4 regions of the Lactobacillus sp. ESL0681 genome follow, and region 1 is predicted to be linked to each of the others. Evidence: riboswitches for the same ligand, from Rfam matches in the RefSeq annotation. Region 1 holds a riboswitch; each other region holds the start of a gene.
What was found. A riboswitch is a leader RNA that binds a small molecule or an ion and turns the genes downstream of it on or off. The one in region 1 is predicted to bind thiamine pyrophosphate.

Region 1 (2,203 bases):
TTGAAAATAAAAATGTCTTAGCTAATTGCATGGTAGGTCAAGAGTTAGTCCTTAAAAGATCAAAAGAAGAGGCTAAACAAATTGCCTTAGCTAATTTGGAAAAAGTCGGCATGGCAGAATACGTTGATGCTAGACCCAACCAATTATCCGGCGGTCAGCAACAACGAGTAGCTATCGCCCGAGCCATTTCCATGGATCCTGAGATTTTATTATTTGATGAACCAACTTCAGCTCTTGATCCCGAGATGGTTGGAGAAGTTTTAAGTGTAATGAAGAACTTAGCCACAACAGGTTTAACGATGATTATCGTAACCCACGAAATGGCCTTTGCCCGCGACGTAGCCGATCAAGTCTTGTTCATCAGCGACGGTATCATCACAGAAGAAGGCAGCCCTGACCAGCTCTTTAATCATCCTCAAAATGACAAAACTACCAAGTTTTTGCGTAATTTCCAAAATAATTAAGCATCAAAAAAGCATCCTTATTGAATTAGGATGCTTTTTAAGTTAGCTAGATTTTTTGTTCAATGCGGTCAATTTTTACCTCAAGAATTTTTCTTAGCCAAGGAAATTTAGCTTTTAATTGGTCATAATACTTGCCCTCAGCATGGAACTTACCTGTACCATAAATGTAAAAGCCAGCACCTGGACCTGCTGTCCCCTCAACTTCCTTACTACCAACCGTGATCACTACATGGTTATCTTCAGCAAAGTCAGCTTCGATACTATGCATTCCAGCTGCTGGTAAATATAGTTGGTTATCTTCCTGATCAATTGTAATGTATGACATCCAAGTATTAACGATTCCCGCTGGCTGGGCGTTAAGGGCAATAATCGTCGCCGGGCCCTCATGCTTCATTACTTCTAAAAATTTCTGATCCATTTGTAATCCCCTTTGCTTAATAAAAATGTATTCCTAGCATAGTGCTAAATTTAACTACTTTCAATTTATTAGCTCCTGGCATGATCAGACTAATCTTATTTAAATGAGATTATTATTGTATTCTCTACCAAAAGCCGCTATAATGATGGCAACAACACGAGGGGTGCTGATAAGCTGAGATTAAACCCTTTGAACCTGTAAGTTAACACTTACGCTAGGAACGTGTCACTCTAATTGAGCTTTGGCACCCAACGTGCCAAGGCTTTTTATTATTACCGAATTTAACGGAGAGAATATTATGCAATTAGAATTATTAGAGCAATTACGGGTAGCTAACCCAGTTATTTTAAATGAAAGCAACTTTGTAACCGTCCAAGACGTTGCCAATGGTTTAAATGCACTCGGAGCCTCACCAATTATGAGCAAAGAAATTAATGAGACTACCGAAATGGTCAAGATGGCTAATGCAGTGCAGATCAACTTAGGTACTATGACGCAAACAGAACTTGCTCATATGCTAAAAATGGGACAATTGGCTGAGCAGCAGCACAAACCAATTGTACTAGATCCAGTTGCTATTGGTGCCGTTAATTATCGTCTTGAAGCTGCAGAACAACTGCTAAAAGAATTTCAAGTAAATATTATCCGCGGCAATGCTGGCGAAATTGCCGCCTTGGGCAACTTTAATTGGCAAGCTAAGGGCATCGACGCCGGTTCTGGTACAGGAGACTTAGACGAAATCACTAAGCAAGTTGCTCAAAAATATCACTGCGTAGTCATTACCAGTGGCGCTGTTGACACGATTAGTGATGGTCAACAAATCGCTCACGTTTATAATGGTAGTCCACTCTTCCAAGCCCACGTTGGTTCTGGCGACATGCTATCTAGCATTGTTGCAGCTTTTGCGGCGGTATGTGACAACCTCTTTGAAGCAGCCGAGACTGCTACACTAGTTTTTTCTGCCACGGGAGAATTACTAGTTAACCAACAATCCGATCTCGGACCCGGAACTTTTGGCATTAAATTAATTGATGCTTTAGCTAAAGTGCAGGTTCCCGACCTAGTAAAAATTGCTAAATTTGATTAAGAAAGGTAAATATTATGGTAGAAAAAATTAATTCATTTCCCCAAGTACTAACGATTGCAGGTACAGATTCGAGTGGCGGGGCAGGTGTTATGGCAGACTTAAAAACCTTTCAAATGCAACAAGTTTTTGGCACCGCGGTAATTGTAGCCGTTACTGCTCAAAACACTTTAGGCGTACAAGCTACCCATCTCTTACCATTAGAAATGATCGACGCACAGTGTGCAGCTTTAGCTG
Region 2 (2,203 bases), 190 kb from region 1:
GGATCATCTTGGTGAGTGCATTAAATAATGAAGTTTTACCAGTACCGTTAGCCCCAGTAATGAGAGTTGTTTTTCCAGCAGCAATTTTAAGCTCAGGTTGTTGTAATAGCAGTCGCTTGTGAGCAATTTGGACATTAGTTAAGGTGAAACAAGCAGCCTTGTTATTTGGGACAGCGAAGCAGTAGGAGGCAGCAGTCTGCCCCTGTGTCAACAGCTGGTCTTTTTCATGATCAGATAGCTTAGTGATTGTACCATTTTTGAATTGAAAGAGATAATCGCAAATGCCGGCATAATCATTTAATAGATGGTCACTAACAATAATAGTTTTACCCTGAGTTTGTAATTGTCCGAGCTTGTCAATTAGAAATCTGCGTGCTTCAGGATCACAACTGGCAAAAGGCTCATCTAATAGAAAAAGGTCAAGGTCCATTGCGACCAAAACAGCGAGGGCAACCCGTTGTTGTTCACCGCCTGACATAGTATTAATCTTTTGATCAAGTAGCTGCTTAATTTGGGTAAATTCTACACCGTGAGCCAATCGCTGGGAATATTGTTCAGGAGAGACTTGTAAATTTTCAAGTGCAAAGATGATTTCTTCACGAGGTGTGGCCATAGTAAACTGTTCACCAGCGTGTTGAAACATCATGCCGGCTTGTAATCCATCAAGATCAACGTTTCCAGTAGTTTGACCAGCGTATTTAGGATATAAACCAGCAAGAATTTTTAAAATAGTTGATTTACCACAGCCAGTTGGTCCAATTAAAAGCGAAAATTTAGCTGTTGGGATTGTTAAATTAATTTGATTAAGAATTTTGGTATTTTGATTATATGAAAAACAGAGATTGTTAGTTGTGATTGACATTTTTTCACCAAATAAAAAGTCGTCAAGGAAAAACTCGACGACGCAAAAACGTTAATTTTCCCTTCGCTGGTATTAGCCATAGCAGGTTCAATGGGTATCTTCTCAGCCAAACGGCACCCCGATGTTATTTGGCTAAATTGTACAAGAAAAAATGTCCTTTGTCTAGTTTTTCATCATTAAACTGCTTTTTTGTTATATAATTGAACTATGAAAATAAACTAAGATTAGGTGGTGAAATCATGGCAGTAGTTAAACTGGAACAATATTTACTCAGTATTTTGCATGCAACTACAGCAGATACCAATGAGTTACGGTTAAATTCAGGAAATAAAAATTTTGACCTATTTACAATTTTACTTGAAAATCATAATACTGGTGTCCATCGTTATCAAGCAAGCAGCTATCAACTGCTTTATGTGGCAGCAGGTGAAATAAAAATTAAGGTCGATAACTATGAATATCGGCTCAAGCCGGGAAATATGCTTTTTTTGTTGAATAAGTGCGAATATGAGGTACAACAGCAAACAAATAGTGGGGTGTTGGTTAAACTAGAATTTAGTTTACAAAAGCTAGGGCAGTATTTCCCAGGAAATACTGGTTCGCGTACTGCGTCAGAGCGGGAAATTATCAAGCAGCTGGAACAGAAATTGGAACAACAACGATTTCTATATCTTAAAAATACTGAATTATCAGAACCAGTTCAATTAATAAATAAAATAATTGATGAATATCTACAAGCAAATTTGTTTGCTAAAGAAATTATTGCGGCCGAATTAAAATTGTTGTTGATTACTACTATCAGAAAGCAAGACTTGAACGCTGCACCAGCAACAACTATGGAATTTGCTGGAACAGAACTTGATCGCTATATTGATGCCAACTTTGCTGATATTACTTTAGCAGAAGCAGCCAAACATTTTGGTTTAAATCCTAATTATTTTTCAAGCCTAGTTAAACAAAAAACGGGGAAGAGTTTTGTCGAACATGTTGATGAGCGAAGGATGCAAGAAGCCCGTAATTTGCTTGCCCGACCAGATATCTCGGTTAAGGAAATTATCACTTTAGTGGGATATCATGGAAAATCCTTTTTTTATAAGAAGTTTAATGAATATTATCATCAAACACCGGTTCAGATGAGGTCGGAGTTATTTAGACAAGCTAATATTAATTTAAAATAGAATAGTATCAATGGTGATTCGGTCAGAATCGCTATTTTTGTTGCACTAAAAAACCGATCAAAGAATAAGTTCTCTGGTCGGGCAGTGAAAAATTACATTTTTTCTAGTCGCTTAATTCGGTCTGCAGTTGCTGGATGGCTGTCAAATAAGTTTTTCTTATGTA
Region 3 (2,203 bases), 380 kb from region 1:
TAGTTTTAGCTAGCGCAGATATTCGCGATCTGATGGATATTAAGGTTTATGTCGATACAGACGATGATATTCGCTTTATTCGCCGATTAGAACGCGATATTAAAGAACGTGGACGCTCAATCGACTCAGTAATTGAACAATATTTGCAGACCGTTAAGCCGATGTATCATCAGTTTATTGAACCAACTAAACGCTATGCCAATATCATTATTCCTGAAGGTGGGGAAAATGATGTCGCCATCGACATGCTGACAACCAAAGTACACGCTGTCTTAAATCGAAAATAAAAAAGTTGAGTTTTTACGCTCAACTTTTTTATTAACGAATTTTTGCATAATATTTAAATTATCTTTGGCTTTAACGCCTTATCGAAAAGATTGGTAATTAATTTAACTAGAACGCCATCAAATACCAAAGCCGAAATCATGTTAGTAATGAACATTGTAATTTGTAAAGTCATACTGTATTTGTTCCAACCATATAAAAAGTAAGTTGGGACAAATGACCCCAGTCCGGCAAAGAAAGCGCCAATCAAGACACTAGTCCAAGAAAATTTTTGATAACGTTCTTTTTTAGGAAAAAAACCAATCTCATTAGTTGCTCCTTGAACTATTCCAGAAATAACTGTAATGGCTCCCCACTGGCCCCCAATTGCCATCTCAACAACTGCAGCTAATGTTTCACCAATTGTTCCGGAACCACTTGTAGGGACAAAATACATTGCTAATGGTGCCGCCATGAGCCATAGGCCAGCAAATACTGTATCTGTCACTGGGGCAAAACCTGTTGGCAGTAAAGCCATTTTAACCAGGTTATACGCCCAATTAAAGCCATAAGTATAAACTACCCCCATAATAATACCAATTAAGGCAATCAAAATTATTGATTTAACATTCCATTTTGATGATCTGGTAAACATAAAAATACTCCTAGCCCTTCTTAAAAAAGTCAACTAGGAGTACAATAATGCTTAATTATTAAACACTTCCCTAACGCAGGTATTATCCTGTTCAGGTTCCAAGGGTTTTTCTCAGCTATTAAGCACCCCTAGTGACATACTATATTTTCGTATAGTATACCACAGGCAATGCTATTATGATAAGGAAAAGGAAAAATGAACAAAATTCCAACAAGAATTAAAAATTACGAAGACATGGGTATTGGTTTGTTTATTCATTGGGGGCTATATTCACAACTTGCTAAAGGCGAATGGACGGAATATATTCATCAACATGATCAAGCAGAATACGAAAAATTAATTGCTTCCTTTGCGGCAGAAAATTTCGATGCCGATAAAATTGTCCTTGCTGCTAAACAGATGGGCGCCAAATACATTGTCCTAACTACTAAGCATCATGAAGGCTTCTTCTTATACGACACTAAAGGCTTATCAACATTTGACGCAATACATAGTTTAGCTCACCGTGATTTGATTAAAGAATTTGTAAATGCCTGTAACAAATATGATATCAAACCATTTTTCTACATGGCAACTTATGATTGGCACTCGCCTCTTTATCAGAATAACTTTAATGATTACCTTGATTACTTATTGAATTCAGTCAAAATATTATGTCAAAATTATGGACCAATTGGCGGATTTTGGTTTGATGGTGATTGGGATAAAAAAGACGCAAATTGGAAACATTCACGACTTTACGGTATGATTCGCAAATATCAACCTGAAGCTATCATTATTAATAATACCGGTCTTAAAGAACGTGGCCAAATTAGTAATTCAGAGATTGATGTTGTAACTTATGAACGAGAAACACCCAGCCAAGTCAATCACGGCTTTGATGATAAGTATGTAGCTGGTGAAGCTTCAATTACTATGAACAAACACTGGGGATTTGCCAAAAATGATTTAGATTTTAAGTCCGGTAAAGAATTAATAGAAAATATTGTGCATTGTCGCGGCATTGGTGCCAATATTTTGCTCAACATTGGACTTACTGGTAGTGGCAAAATTCCTGAAATAAATCATGCTATTATGCAACAAATAGGTAATTGGACAGAGATGGCCAGTGAAGCTATCTATAAAACCCGACCTGAGGCCAGGGTCCAAGCAAATGGTAATCAAAAAGATTTGGTACTTGGCAATGACAAAAATAAGTATCTGTTTATTCATGACTTAGAAATCGTCGGTAACGACAACGTGGTACTGGGCGGAGAAGGAAATACTTTGCGGTCTTTTGAAGGT
Region 4 (2,203 bases), 270 kb from region 1:
CAAAACTACTAAAAATAAAAGTAAAAATTGTCACTGGAAAAAGCCAACTGCAACAGTTTATCTTGACCTAAATGATGACCCCGAATTAGTTGATGCTAGCAATGAGGCAATTAAAGCATGGAATGATACCAATGCTTTTACTTTTAAAAAGAGCAAGCAAAAAAAGTCTCAAATTACGATTGAACCAATGTTTGATTCTGAAACAGACGCGGCAGGACAAACCCAAGTTACCTATAATCCCAAAAATAAGCTCATTGCTAAAGCCAAAATTCAGTTAAATACTTTCTACCTGTATAATTTGATATACGGCTATACTCACCAAAGAATTGTCAACACAGTTGAACACGAGTTGGGCCACGCGATCGGGCTTGATCACAACCAAGGCAAATCTGTCATGTATCCATCAGGTTCGCTATATGATATTCAGCCAATTGATATCAAAAACGTTAACAAAATCTATCAGAAAAAATAATTGGAGCAAATCATGAAAAGAATCTATATCGTACGCCATGGACAAACTTATATTAATCGCTACAACAAAATGCAAGGTTGGTGCGATACTCCGTTAACCCAAAAAGGTATTACTGGCGCTGAGCAAGCTGGTGAAACACTACGGGATGTCCCTTTTGATATTGCTTTATCAAGTGATTTAAAACGGGCTAGTGACACTTGCGACATTATTATTGAACATAATCAAAATCATGATGAATTGCAGCATATAGCTAGTCCATATTTTCGTGAGCAATTTTATGGATACTTTGAAGGAATGGATAGTGACATGGCTTGGCAAATGATTGGTGGGCCTCATGGTTACCAGAATCATTATGACTTGTTAAAAAACGAATCAATCGACACTGCCAAAGATTGGCTTAAAGAAGCCGATCCGTTTCATGATGCCGAAAATGCTGCAGAATATTGGGCACGACTTGATAAGGGATTTAAATTAATTAGTGAGCTGGATGGTGCTGAAAATATTCTATTGGTAACTCATGGATTTACTATTCGTAGCATTGCAGCACGTTACAGTAATTTCGATATTAGTGTCAGCCCACGCAATGCCTCGATTACCATGATGACGATGACTAACCAAAAAATGGAAGTTACTTCTTACAATAAAATGGAACTATAACCATTAACATTTTATTTTTTATAGAGTACAATAAAATTAAAATAAAACAAAAAAGTCTATGGGGTGCCCGTTATACTGGCTGAGATGATACTCATAAACCTGATCTAGATAATACTAGCGCAAGGGATAGACTAACTTGAAAAGTCCTTTGCACAATCTGCGCAGAGGACTTTTTTATACTACCAAGGAGTAAACGATGACTAACCAAGGAAAACAAACTGAAAAATTAACAATCCTAGCAATTATGATTGCACTAGATGTAGCGTTGTCGCCACTTTTTCGAGTCGAAGGGATGGCTCCTATGTCAAGTGTCATCAACGTAATTGGCGCAACTATGTTAGGCCCAGTTTACGTCACCATTATGGCCACCATGTGTGGCATTATCCGCATGCTTATTTTGGGAATTCCACCGTTAGCTCTGACTGGAGCAATTTTTGGCGCACTCCTTGCTGGTATCTGCTATAAAATAACTGGCAAACTTTGGGCCGCCTGTCTAGGCGAAATCTTTGGTACTGGCATTATTGGTTCTTTACTATCTTTTCCAGTAATGGTTTGGTTCACGGGTAGTGCCAATAATCTGTACTGGTTCGTTTACACGCCTAGATTTATTGGTGCAGCCCTAATCGGTTCAACGGTTGCTGCCATCATCATGCTAAAGCTTGGTAAAATCAAGCAATTTCAAAAGGTACAAAAATTATTTTTTTAGATAAATAACCAAAAATAGCATTCCCGCTCAATCTTTCTTGATTTGCCAGGAATGCTATTTTTTACTACTTCTTTTTAATTAATCATCTTTTGAGTGTCTTTCACCAATTTGAAATTCTGCTTGATGTTCAAACATATACTCAACTGACATTGGTTCGTCTCCAGTCAATTTTTTAAAGTCATCTGTATAAGAACTCATTTTACCCATTCGCACAGCTTTAGAAAATGAAACCATTCCATCTGATGAAAACGGTGCTTCAGAATCTTTTTTAAATTTACCAGAAGTATTTCTTGGAACTCCCATTGCATCAAAAAGTTGATAATTTTCTTCATCAGTAATTTCTTGATACTTAATATTATTACCGGTGA

Region 2: another riboswitch for thiamine pyrophosphate. It lies ahead of OZX59_RS05765 (ABC transporter ATP-binding protein); the one in region 1 lies ahead of thiM (hydroxyethylthiazole kinase).
Region 3: another riboswitch for thiamine pyrophosphate. It lies ahead of OZX59_RS08570 (ECF transporter S component); the one in region 1 lies ahead of thiM (hydroxyethylthiazole kinase).
Region 4: another riboswitch for thiamine pyrophosphate. It lies ahead of thiW (energy coupling factor transporter S component ThiW); the one in region 1 lies ahead of thiM (hydroxyethylthiazole kinase).

The regions. Positions count from the first base shown of each region.
Region 1 is NZ_CP113943.1:1,393,996-1,396,198, reverse strand. Features, by position in the region: gene OZX59_RS06675 (amino acid ABC transporter ATP-binding protein) at 1-464, shown strand, start outside; gene OZX59_RS06670 (pyridoxamine 5'-phosphate oxidase family protein) at 511-882, opposite strand; TPP riboswitch at 1,032-1,120, shown strand; gene thiM (hydroxyethylthiazole kinase) at 1,181-1,969, shown strand; gene thiD (bifunctional hydroxymethylpyrimidine kinase/phosphomethylpyrimidine kinase) at 1,984-2,203, shown strand, end outside.
Region 2 is NZ_CP113943.1:1,207,861-1,210,063, reverse strand. Features, by position in the region: gene OZX59_RS05765 (ABC transporter ATP-binding protein) at 1-862, opposite strand, end outside; TPP riboswitch at 904-993, opposite strand; gene OZX59_RS05760 (helix-turn-helix transcriptional regulator) at 1,102-2,040, shown strand; gene htpX (zinc metalloprotease HtpX) at 2,133-2,203, opposite strand, start outside.
Region 3 is NZ_CP113943.1:1,778,696-1,780,898, reverse strand. Features, by position in the region: gene udk (uridine kinase) at 1-287, shown strand, start outside; gene OZX59_RS08570 (ECF transporter S component) at 341-919, opposite strand; TPP riboswitch at 970-1,059, opposite strand; gene OZX59_RS08565 (alpha-L-fucosidase) at 1,115-2,203, shown strand, end outside.
Region 4 is NZ_CP113943.1:1,121,703-1,123,905, forward strand. Features, by position in the region: gene OZX59_RS05380 (matrixin family metalloprotease) at 1-472, shown strand, start outside; gene OZX59_RS05385 (histidine phosphatase family protein) at 485-1,129, shown strand; TPP riboswitch at 1,179-1,273, shown strand; gene thiW (energy coupling factor transporter S component ThiW) at 1,326-1,835, shown strand; gene OZX59_RS05395 (NAD(P)H-binding protein) at 1,914-2,203, opposite strand, start outside.